Regions from separate parts of the Vibrio echinoideorum genome, predicted to be linked through region 3. Evidence: predicted binding sites of a transcription regulator. Region 3 holds the regulator's gene; each other region holds the start of a gene.
The links. Region 3 encodes MetJ, which represses methionine synthesis genes. Its sites were predicted from a motif close to TTAGACNTNTANANGTCTAA; they were not measured.
Positions count from the first base shown of each region.

Region 1: the regulator MetJ is predicted to act here: its motif matches at 1,307-1,326, upstream of metN (methionine ABC transporter ATP-binding protein MetN).
Region 2: the regulator MetJ is predicted to act here: its motif matches at 2,993-3,012, upstream of metK (methionine adenosyltransferase).

Region 1 is NZ_AP025483.1:789,559-793,712, reverse strand. Features, by position in the region: gene treR (trehalose operon repressor TreR) at 1-134, opposite strand, end outside; gene OCV36_RS03715 (MliC family protein) at 224-565, opposite strand; gene gmhB (D-glycero-beta-D-manno-heptose 1,7-bisphosphate 7-phosphatase) at 631-1,182, opposite strand; gene metN (methionine ABC transporter ATP-binding protein MetN) at 1,423-2,457, shown strand; gene OCV36_RS03700 (methionine ABC transporter permease) at 2,447-3,130, shown strand; gene OCV36_RS03695 (MetQ/NlpA family lipoprotein) at 3,197-4,006, shown strand; gene OCV36_RS03690 (carbohydrate porin) at 4,098-4,154, opposite strand, start outside.
Region 2 is NZ_AP025483.1:477,650-481,803, forward strand. Features, by position in the region: gene OCV36_RS02345 (SprT family zinc-dependent metalloprotease) at 1-468, opposite strand, end outside; gene OCV36_RS02350 (DUF2189 domain-containing protein) at 548-1,345, opposite strand; gene metK (methionine adenosyltransferase) at 1,715-2,869, opposite strand; gene tkt (transketolase) at 3,259-4,154, shown strand, end outside.
Region 3 is NZ_AP025483.1:246,921-251,074, forward strand. Features, by position in the region: gene rpmE (50S ribosomal protein L31) at 252-470, shown strand; gene OCV36_RS01120 (malic enzyme-like NAD(P)-binding protein) at 802-2,091, shown strand; gene metJ (met regulon transcriptional regulator MetJ) at 2,332-2,652, opposite strand; gene OCV36_RS01130 (O-succinylhomoserine (thiol)-lyase) at 2,861-4,042, shown strand; gene OCV36_RS01135 (bifunctional aspartate kinase/homoserine dehydrogenase II) at 4,045-4,154, shown strand, end outside.

The sequences.
Region 1 (4,154 bases), 540 kb from region 3:
TCTTGAATTACTCTTTCCACCCTTTCTCGGGTTTCAGGTTTCACTTTTGGATCGTTGGTCAGAACGCGAGATACGGTTGACTTACCAACACCGGACAGTTTAGCAATATCGAGAATAGTGAGTTTTTTGCTCATAAAAAGTCTAACGTTAAAGGGAAGAGAAGAAAAAGTGAGGGCATAATCCCTCACTTAGCTGTTTGTAAATCTTAGAAGTTAACTATGACCTACTTTCGGCAATTTTTATAGACGACACGATCAAGTTCTAGACGAGCATTGTCACCTTTAGTGCGTAAAGTTACGCTGTTAACCACCTCAGATGTACCATCATCTAGGATGTATTTCGTTCCTGAACCTGCCGCTATTTGAATCAGGCGATATTCATTATTAGGCAAACGTAATACTGCTTTTTCATTATCAAGGTAAGCCACTTCGAACGAAACGTCAGACTCACATTGATAAGTCACGAATTGATTATCCGATGTTGCGCTCTCAGTCTCAGGAGCTGCTGATTTAGAGCACCCGACTAATGCAACCGTACATAGAGATGCTATCAACAATGCTTTCATACTGCGTTCCTCATCTTAATATAGTGAACGACACTTATATCTAAAGTGAAAGATATCTTAGTGTCTTAACCTTTTAAGAATGCTGGTACGTCTTTAATACTGTCAAGCACGACACTTGCTAGAGCCTCGCCTTTTTCAGTCACAGGCTTGCCCGTTCTTACCAAGACTCTGGTACCAACACCAGCGGCTTCTGCTGCCATCATATCTTCAGCTTTATCGCCGATCATGACAGAGTTCGCCATATCAATTTTCAGAAAGTCACGAGCAGAAATGAACATGCCTGGTTTAGGCTTGCGACATTCACAATCTTGTTTGTAGTCGCCAATGCCGTGTTCAGGATGATGAGGACAGTAATAGATACCATCTAACTCAACGCCATTATCGACAAAGTTCCAATCCATCCACTGCGTCAAAGAAAGAAAACGATCTTCGCTAAACTTGCCACGAGCAATACCAGATTGGTTGGTCACAAGTACCAATAAATAGCCCATATCTTTAAACGCTTTCGCCGCTTCAAACACACCATCGATGTATTCAAAGTCATGCTCATCATGTACGTAGCCGTGATCAACATTAATCACACCATCACGATCTAAAAAAACAGCAGGTTTAGACAAAATTCAGTTCTCTATCAACTCTCTATTAATCATTAATTATTACACGCTTTATTTGCTTCATCACTATCTATTTAGTTTTGCGTTCGTTAACGATTTGTTTCTACCTCAGCAGCACCATCGCCGTTTAGCCGTCTAGACGTAAAAATATCTATTGACTTAGATCATAGAACACCATAGCATCATCTGTAAATCGAGCGAGCTATCGATATATTATTCTGTTTTACCTGCACGAGTTTCCCTATGATTAAAGTGAATCAAGTCAACAAGGTTTTTTATCAAGGCACTAAAGAAATCAATGCCTTAATTGATATCAACCTCCACATTCCTCAAGGTCAAATCTTTGGAGTCATCGGCTCTTCAGGTGCAGGCAAAAGTACCCTTATCCGCTGTGTAAACATGTTGGAAGCTCCAACGTCTGGTGAAGTGATTGTTGACGGTATTGACCTAACAAAACTTAGCAAATCAGAACTTAGCGAAGCGCGTCGTAACATCGGCATGATATTCCAGCACTTCAATCTTCTGTCTTCTCGTACTGTATTTAACAATATCGCACTGCCTTTAGAGCTTGCAGGTAAAGATAAAGCGGTTATTGAAGCGAAAGTCAGTGAGTTACTTAAGCTTGTTGGCCTAGCAGACAAGCGTGACACCTACCCTGCGAATTTAAGTGGTGGTCAAAAGCAGCGTGTTGCGATTGCTCGCGCACTGGCATCTGACCCGAAAGTTTTGTTATGTGATGAAGCGACCAGTGCACTGGATCCTGCGACCACTCAATCTATTCTTGAGCTGTTGCGTGAAATCAACCGCAAGCTGAACATCACTATCCTACTCATTACTCATGAAATGGATGTAGTGAAAAGCATCTGTCACGAAGTAGCGATCATTGGTGATGGTGAGCTAGTAGAGAAAGGCACTGTGGGTGAAATATTCGCACACCCTAAAACAGAGCTGGCACATCAATTTATTCGCTCAACGCTGGATCTGACGATTCCTGAAGATTACCAAGCACGCTTACAAGAGACTCGCGTAAACAGCAGCTATCCGTTAGTACGTCTTGAGTTTACTGGCGCAACCGTTGATGCACCGCTAATGACGCAAATTGCTCGCAAATTTAATATCGATGTCAGCATCTTAAGCTCAGACTTGGATTACGCAGGTGGCGTTAAGTTCGGCATGATGGTTGCTGAACTGTTCGGTAATGAAGCCGATGATAATGCTGCTATTCAATTCCTACGCGACAACAATGTAAAGGTAGAGGTACTGGGTTATGTCCTTTAGTTTCAAAGAGATTGCTGACTGGATCAGCCTTAACGGTAACCTTCTATTAGGCGCAACAGGCGAAACACTTTACATGGTTGCTGTAGCAGGCATTGTTGGCTTCGCTGTCGGTATCCCATTAGGCGTGATTCTACATACGACTAAAAAAGGTGGTCTGTTAGAGAACACCAAGCTAAACAAAATTCTCGGTGCGGTTGTGAACGTGGGTCGTTCAGTGCCTTTCTTAGTGTTGATGGTTGCTATTATCCCACTGACTAAGATGCTGATTGGTACCTTCATCGGTACAACAGCAGCGATTGTTCCACTGACGATTGGCGCTATCCCATTCGTGGCTCGACTTATCGAGAGTGCGCTACTTGAAGTACCAACAGGTTTAGTGGAAGCCGCTCAATCAATGGGCGCAACACCAACACAAATCATCAATAAGGTTCTGCTTCCTGAAGCACTACCGACTATCATCAACTCAGTAACAATTACATTAGTAACGCTGGTGAGCTACTCAGCAATGGCAGGTACCGTAGGTGGTGGCGGCTTAGGTGATGTCGCGATTCGTTACGGATTCCACCGTTATGATGTGACTATCATGGCTGTGACGGTAGTGATGTTGATTGTGCTGGTACAAATTATTCAATCAATCGGTGATTCATTAGTTCGCCGTGTTGACCACAGATAACGACTTACAGACCAAACTCAAAGTCGTCTGAACCAAATTAAATAGATTTATTAAAAGGAGATTATTATGAAATTTAACCTTAAAGGTTTACTTACTATCGCAGCAGCGGCATCAGCGCTAGTACTAGCAGGTTGTGGTGACAAAGAAGTCGACACTTCTAAAGTAAAAGTTGGCGTAATGGCAGGTGCTGAAGCACAAGTTGCAGAAGTAGCAGCTAAAGTAGCAAAAGAGCAGTACGGCCTAGATGTTGAGCTAGTGACTTTCACAGATTACGTAACACCAAACGCGGCACTGGATGACGGCTCTATCGACATTAATGCATTCCAACACGCACCGTACCTAGATCAGCAAGTTGCTGACCGTGGTTACAAACTGACTATCGCTGGTAACACGTTTGTTTACCCAATCGCGGGTTACTCTAAAGAAGTGAAATCTGTAGACGAAATCCAAGACGGCGCGCGCATTGCAGTACCAAACGATCCAACTAACCTAGGTCGTTCTCTACTGCTTCTTGAGCAACAAGGTCTGCTTGAGCTTCGTGAAGGTGCTGGTCTTCTAGCAACAGTTCGTGACATCGTTAAGAACCCTAAGAACCTAACAATTGTTGAACTAGACGCAGCACAACTACCACGTTCTCTTGATGATGTAGCACTGTCTATCATCAACACAACTTACGCGAGCTCTATCAACCTGACTCCGCAAAAAGACGGTATCTTCGTTGAAGACAAAGACTCTCCATACGTAAACCTAATCGTTTCTCGTGAAGAAAATCTAAACGCTGAAAATGTACAGAACTTCGTAAAAGCTTACCAAACTGAAGAAGTGTACAAAGCAGCTTCTGATATCTTCCAAGGTGGCGTAGTTAAAGGTTGGTAATCAACTAAACTACAGCAATCTATAGATACCCGAAGGGGCTGACATAACGTCAGCCCCTTTTTATTGGTTAGGATTTACAAGAAAGTTCGACTTACCACCAAGCTTCCACTTGCATACCAACGCTCATTTCACTGTTTTTACCTTCACC
Region 2 (4,154 bases), 230 kb from region 3:
TTGTTGGCATTGTTGGCAACGATAAGTCGATTGGTTGCGGATAACTTTGTTGTGTCGTCTTATCGACAGAGGATAAGTCGTGCAATCACAACGGTACTCAAAAGTTTTTCCCTGCACTGAGGTGATTTCCAAGCTGTGGGTCGTTTTGGCAGGTACGTTAAATACCTTCTCCATTACGTATTTCCATTCATTGCCATGAGGCCTAACTCGTCCGAATACCTGGTGTGTGATCAGGTGCGCGAGCTCATGAGGCACGACTTCGTTAATAAAGGCGTCTTCATTTTCGTTGAATAACACTTGGTTGAGTTTTATCTCGTTTAACTGAAGGTAGGCTTTTCCTGCCGCTTTACCTCTTAACTTGTAAGTGATGGTCGGGCATGGGAATTCGCGTGAGAAATGTTGGTTAGCGACGATTAAGCACTCTGCTAATTTCTTGTTTGCTCGGTGTTGTTGCGGGGTGTATGACAAGCGAGTTCACTCCAGATAAAAGGCCTCAGCATTTACGCTAAGGCCTCATAATAACATTGCTCGTCGAACTCTCTACGATTTAAACGTGATGTTTCTTCTTGATGATTTCATGATAAGCGTGCCAAGTCCCATACCCGAGTAACGGCATAGTCACGATCATACCGATGCCGTAGGTAGCAAAGCCCACCAGAATACCAGCACAAATAATACTCGCCCATACGACCATTGCGGGGATGTTCGATTTCACGGCATTAAAGCTAGTGAAAATCGCACTCATCACGTCAACACGTCTCTCCATCATTAATGGAATTGAAAAGGCCGAGATACTGAATATTAAGCTGGCGATGACCAAGCCAATCACTGAACCTGTAATCAGGAAGGGAGCAAACTCAGTTAATGGCGCACCTTGGACCGATGGGTACAGCGCGTGTAGTAATGCGGCTATTCGCATCCAGAAAATCATTGCGACCATTAAGACAATTGCAAAGGCCCATTGGTGAGTTGAGTTTCGTGTAATAGCTCTCATTGAGTGCAACAGGCTAGCATTGTGTCCTTTTTCTCTTTCCCAGCTTGCGTCATACAAGCCTAGAGCAAGAAACGGCCCAATCAACATGTATACGATTAAGCTTGGCATCACGACTAAGTGCGTCCCTTGCCATTGGACAAGTTGAACAATCGCGATGGCCGCTGCCATAAAGCATAGTCCGTAGAATGCACTAATTAAAGGCATTTTGACTAAGTCATGCAGGGCTAGAGACAGCCAATGAAAGGGTGCCGAAATACTAATTTGGTTACAAGGGATGGTTCGAGCGTAATCTTGATCGCTGACCTTGTCTTTTTTATCGTTCAGTTCCGATGGGTGCACGGTACGAGGCATATATCCCCCTAGTTAAATAACGTCCTAGTTATAATTCCATAAAGCTCAGTGGTGTGGTTTACATGAGAGTTATGGTGTAGAGCTAAATCGCTCGAATCGTCCTAGTTATTGCTCTAGCGTTCACTTAACTATTGATATAAGGCTTAACTACATTGGGGCTAAATGTGAGCTTGATCCTCTAGGAGTTACCTTAACTATTGTCAGTAGTGTTGGAAAACACAAATTATCGAACGCTTTTTATACTTTGTGGTTAACGGTAAAGAAGACTGGTAGAGGGTGTTGTGGGGTGAAGAGGGTAGGTAAGTACATAAAAATAAAGCCCTTACTTAAGAAGCAAGGGCTTTAAAGAAACAAATTACAGTGGCTAAATTATTTTAGGCCAGCGAAGTCTGCAAGGATTGCTGCTTTGTCTGTCGCTTCCCAAGGGAATTCTTCACGACCGAAGTGACCGTATGCTGCAGTCTGCTTGTAGATAGGCTGAAGAAGGTTCAGCATTTCTTGAAGACCGTATGGACGTAGGTCGAAGTGTTGACGAACCGCTTCAATGATGATTTCGTGAGCTACTTTCTCAGTACCAAACGTTTCAACCATGATAGATGTTGGATCCGCAACACCGATAGCGTAAGACAGTTGAATCTCACAGCGATCAGCCATGCCAGCAGCAACGATGTTTTTCGCAACATAACGAGCTGCGTAAGCTGCAGAACGGTCAACTTTTGATGGATCTTTACCTGAGAACGCACCGCCACCGTGGCGAGCTGCGCCGCCGTAGGTATCAACGATGATCTTACGACCAGTTAGACCACAGTCACCCATTGGGCCACCGATTACGAAACGGCCTGTTGGGTTGATGAAGAAGTTAGTGTCTTTGTTGATCCACTCAGCAGGAAGTACTGGCTTGATGATCTCTTCCATTACCGCTTCACGTAGGTCTGGCGTTGTTACTGAATCACAGTGTTGAGTCGAAAGAACAACAGCGTCGATACCAACAATCTTACCTTGGTCGTACTGGAACGTTACTTGAGACTTCGCATCTGGGCGAAGGAAATCAAGCTTACCGCTCTTACGTACTTCAGCTTGCTTTTTAACAAGAAGGTGAGAGTAAGTAATTGGAGCTGGCATTAGGATAGGTGTTTCGTTAGTTGCGTAACCAAACATGATACCTTGGTCGCCTGCGCCTTGATCTTTAGGGTCTGCTTTATCAACACCTTGGTTGATATCTGGAGACTGCTTACCAATGGTGTTTAGTACAGCACAAGAGTTAGCGTCAAAGCCCATGTCAGAATGAACGTAACCAATTTCACGTACTGTTTCACGAGTGATTTCTTCGATATCAACCCATGCAGACGTTGTTACTTCACCGCCAACCATAACCATACCGGTCTTAACGTAAGTCTCACAAGCAACACGTGCTTTTGGATCTTGTTCCAAGATGGCATCAAGAACAGCATCAGAGATTTGGTCTGCAATTTTATCTGGATGGCCTTCTGAAACAGATTCAGAAGTGAATAGGTGCTTAGCCATGAGAGCTCCACTTTTAGTTTTTGGGTGCAAATAGTTTTTAGTTGCAAATAGTTAAATGCAAATAATTTTAGGCGTCGCAAGCTAGGAAGCGCCGCCATTAAATACAGTATATTTTGTAGGTGTTTCTACATCTAGACGGCTATTCTAAATTCCAGCGGTCGAATTACAAGCTCTTTTTTATGATATGTCATAACTAAACGTTTGCGTGTCGGTTGAGATCAGCTGTTACCAAGTGACGTAAATGTTCGAAAATTGCGAAAAATGACCGTTAAAATGCCAGTAAAACGTTTGCAGTCACTAAAGTCGTTTGAGAGAATACCCGCGCTAATAAAAATGAAAACTTTAGCATCAATCTCTTTTTTAAATCGCTTATGTACTCAGGAGCAGACATGCCTTCTCGTAAAGATCTAGCCAATGCAATTCGCGCACTTAGCATGGATGGCGTTCAACAAGCAAATTCAGGCCACCCTGGCGCACCTATGGGTATGGCTGACATCGCTGAAGTTCTTTGGCGTGGTCACTTGAACCACAACCCATCAAACCCAGAGTGGGCTGACCGCGACCGTTTTATCCTGTCTAACGGCCATGGTTCAATGTTGATTTACTCTCTGCTTCATCTTGCAGGTTACGAGCTTTCAATTGAAGACCTTAAGAATTTCCGTCAACTGCACTCTAAGACTCCTGGTCACCCAGAGTACGGTTACGCTCCTGGTATCGAAACGACTACTGGTCCTCTAGGTCAAGGCATTACCAACGCTGTTGGTATGGCGATGGCTGAGAAAGCACTTGCGGCACAGTTCAACAAAGAAGGCCACGACATCGTAGACCACTACACTTATGCATTCATGGGTGATGGCTGTCTGATGGAAGGTATCTCTCACGAAGCATGTTCTCTAGCCGGTACGCTAGGTCTTGGTAAGCTAGTTGCTTTCTGGGATGACAACGGTATCTCTATCGATGGCGAAGTTGAAGGTTGGTTCTCTGACGATACACCTAAGCGTTTTGAAGCTTACGGCTGGCACGTAATCCCGGCCGTTGATGGTCACGACTCTGATGCTATCAACGCGGCTATCGAAGCAGCTAAAGCGGATCCTCGTCCAACACTTATCTGTACTAAAACTATTATCGGTTTTGGTTCTCCAAACAAAGCGGGTACGCACGATTGTCACGGTGCTCCACTAGGTGCTGATGAAATCACAGCAACTAAAGCAGCGCTAGGTTGGGAACACGGTCCTTTCGAAATCCCAGCGGATATCGCAGCTGAGTGGAATGCGAAAGAAGCAGG
Region 3 (4,154 bases):
AGTAGGCTTAGCGAGCTCGTGAAGGCGGTTAGCACGTTTAAATCCCAGCTGATAAAGGAAATAAAGACACTATTGGTGAAAAATGTATCAAATCAGTTGATCCTACCTCACAGATTCATTAATATACTGCGCCTTAAAGGTATGGCTTTATCTCTATTTAGTGATGCAGCGGTGTCTTTATTTATTTTTTTAACTACGTGTGGTGTGCGGCTTAGAATCGTATAGCGACACGGCCTACTTGAGGTTATCCCATGAAAACTGGTATCCACCCAGAATACAAAGCAGTTACTGCAACTTGTTCTTGCGGCAACACATTTGAGTTCAACTCAACGCTTGCAAAAGAATCTATTCACCTAGACGTATGTGACAAATGTCACCCATTCTACACTGGTAAGCAACGTATCGTAGATACGGGCGGCCGTGTTGATCGCTTCAACAAGCGTTTCGGTGCTCTTTCTAGCAAGAAGTAATTCTCGCTATTTAGACATAAAAAGGACACTTCGGTGTCCTTTTTTGTTGCCTGGCGTTTGAGGAAAAGATGAATATTATTCTGCTCTTAACCTTTTCCAATACTTTCTTACTGACTAAGCTTAATTCTCAACGTTCCTATCAAATCATACCGAATTGAAATCCGCTCGAAAGTTCAACAAGCGACAGTAATTTCAACTGCTCACTGGTCTTATTAGTAGTGAAATCTCGTTTTTTAATGAGACAGAGGCTTTAACCACCTAGGAACTTTGAAGTACATCTATTAACATGAACAAGATCCCCCAAATAATAATATCCTAGGAACCTACACCTATGTCTGAAGACAGCCGCCAAGATCAATCCTCTCAAGAATTATCGCCTCAAGAACAATTCCGTCAGCAAGCTCTTGATTACCATGAGTTCCCAATTCCAGGCAAAATTGCCGTAGCACTGACGAAGCCTGCAAATTCTGCAGAAGACCTAGCACTCGCATACAGCCCTGGCGTGGCTGAGCCAGTTCGAGAGATCGCACAGAACGTAGAGAACGTTTACAAGTACACAGGTAAAGGCAACATGGTTGCTGTTATCTCTAATGGTACGGCGATTCTTGGCTTAGGTAACCTTGGCCCAATTGCTTCTAAACCTGTAATGGAAGGTAAAGCGCTACTGTTTAAGCGTTTTGCTGGTTTAGATTCTATCGATATTGAAGTAAAACACCGCACAATCGATGAGTTCGTTGATACGGTTGCGAATATCGCGGATACATTCGGCGGTATTAACCTAGAAGACATCAAGGCACCAGACTGTTTTGAGATTGAACGTCGCTTGATTGAGCGTTGTGATGTACCTGTATTCCACGATGACCAACACGGTACTGCGATTGTAACGGCAGCGGGTATGCTGAACGCAATTGAGCTTCAAGGTAAAAAACTTGAAGAGTGTAAGATCGTTTGTTTAGGTGCTGGCGCGGCAGCCGTTGCTTGTATGGAGCTGTTGATTAAGTGTGGCGCTCAGCGTGAGAAAATTTACATGCTGGACCGTAAAGGTGTGATTCATACTCGTCGTGAAGACTTGAATGAGTACAAAGCGCTGTTCGCAAACAATACGGATAAACGTACGCTTGAAGATGTTATCGAAGGTGCTGACCTTTTCTTGGGTGTATCTGGCCCTAACCTATTACCAGCTAAAGCACTAACGCTGATGGCTGATAAGCCGGTAGTGTTTGCATGTTCAAACCCAGATCCAGAGATCAAGCCTGAGCTTGCTCACGAAGTTCGTACCGACCTTATTATGGGTACAGGCCGCAGTGATTACCCTAACCAAGTAAACAACGTACTTTGTTTCCCATTCATTTTCCGTGGTGCACTCGATGTGCGTGCGAGCGAAATCAATGATGAGATGAAGTTGGCGGCGGTTAAAGCGATTCGTGAACTAGCGAAAGAAGAAGTTCCGGCTGAAGTACTCGCCGCTGCGGGTGAGACTGCACTGGAGTTTGGCAAAGGTTACATTATTCCTAAGCCTATGGACCCACGTCTGCTTCCTTGCGTAGCAAAAGCGGTAGCGGTAGCAGCCGTTGAATCTGGCGTAGCTCGTATTGAGATGCCTGCTAACTATATGGTTTAATAGCTCAATAGCTCAATAGCTCAATAGCTCAATAGCTTAATAGCTTAATAGCTTGTTATCGCTGTTGCTCTATTGAAGCAAAAAAGAATAATAAAAAACCGACTCACTAGGAGTCGGTTTTTTTATATCTATTACTCACCGCGCAATTACAGGCAGCTTCTACAGAAAGCTTAGCGAGTGACGCTAAAAATAGGGTTCAGCTATAGCGAATCAATATTGAAGGCAGTGACTGAGTTATTGTTATTCTTCGTCAAACGCTTCGAATTCGATACCCATTGCTGTCATCAGTTCTTTTACTTCTGCAGGGATATCATCTGGGCGATCTTTACGAAGGTCTTCATCCGTTGGCAGTGGTTGGCCTGTGTACGCATGTAGAAAGGCTTCGCACAGTAGCTCACTGTTTGTTGCATGGCGTAGGTTATTAATCTGGCGGCGAGTGCGCTCGTCAGTGAGAACCTTTAACACTTTTAGAGGGATAGAAACTGTAATTTTTTTTACCTGTTCGCTTTTCTTTCCATGCTCAGCATATGGGCTTATGTATTCACCATTCCAGTCGGCCATTGCGTACCTTCATCACTTTAGTTGTTAGAATAAATTAATAGTGGTGATTTTAGCGGGATTTACTGCCATAAGCAAAGACATATAGACGTCTAGAAGTGTTGACGTCTCACGTTTATGAAAGTAAAGTGAATAACATATATCTAACACAGCCGCAAAAACCCCACAAGCGGCTGTGATACCCAGACGCCAAACTTGTAAGGAAGCACCTATGAGCAGCCGGAAGCCAGCAACCATCGCCGTACGTACTGGCATCGAGTCAGACACTCAACATCATGCCGTAGTTCCACCTATTTATCTGTCGACTAACTACGGTTTTCCCGCTTTTGGTGAAGTACCAAAGTACGATTACACCCGTTCTGGTAATCCAAACCGTGGTTTATTAGAAACTGCGCTGTTTGAACTAGAATCTGGTAAAGGTGCAGTTGTCACTAACTGTGGTACGTCGGCGCTTAACTTATGGGTGTCTGCTTTCTTGGGTGGCGATGATCTTATTATCGCACCACACGATTGTTATGGTGGTACTTACCGTCTGTTTAACACGCGTTCGATCAAAGGCGACTTTAAGGTGCTGTTTGTTGATCAATCGGATCAAGTTGCGTTGGATGCGGCGATCGCACTTAAGCCAAAATTGATCTTATTAGAAACGCCATCGAATCCATTGGTTCGTGTTGTCGATATTGCAGAAACTTGCCGTAAAGCGAAAAAAGTCGGTGCATTGGTTGCTGTCGATAACACATTTTTGACGCCTGTATTCCAAAAGCCTTTAGAGCTAGGTGCCGATTTTGTTATCCATTCGACAACGAAATTCATTAACGGTCACTCAGATGTGATTGGTGGCGTAGTCGTTACTAAAACAGAAGAGCATGCTGAAGAGTTAGCTTGGTGGGGCAACTGCATTGGTGCGACTGGCACACCATTTGATAGCTACATGACGCTACGCGGTATTCGTACGCTTGGTGCTCGTATGCGTGTTCATGAAGAGAGTTCTCGTGAAATCCTAACTTCGCTACAACAACAAGATCTGGTTGGCACTATTTATCACCCAAGCTTACCTGATCATCCTGGTCATGATATCGCGAAGAAACAGCAGTCTGGCTTTGGTTCAATGTTGAGTTTTGAATTTTCGGGTTCATTCGACGCGCTTAAATATTTTGTTGGCGAGTTAGAGTTGTTCTCTTTGGCTGAATCTCTGGGTGGCGTTGAAAGCCTGATTTGTCACCCCGCGTCGATGACTCACCGTGCTATGGGTGAAGAAGCATTGGCAGAAGCTGGTATTTCTCAGCAACTATTGCGCCTCTCGGTTGGCCTTGAAGATGCCGAAGATCTGATTGACGATCTCAAACAAGCCTTTGAAAAAACACAACGCTTTATCGCTGAAGGGGAGGGTTAATAATGGCAACCTTTCGCCAGCTACATAAATTTGGTGGCAGCAGTTTAGCGAACCCTGAATGTTACCTACGAGTAGTGAACATTCTTAGAGAGTATTCATCAGCAACAGATTT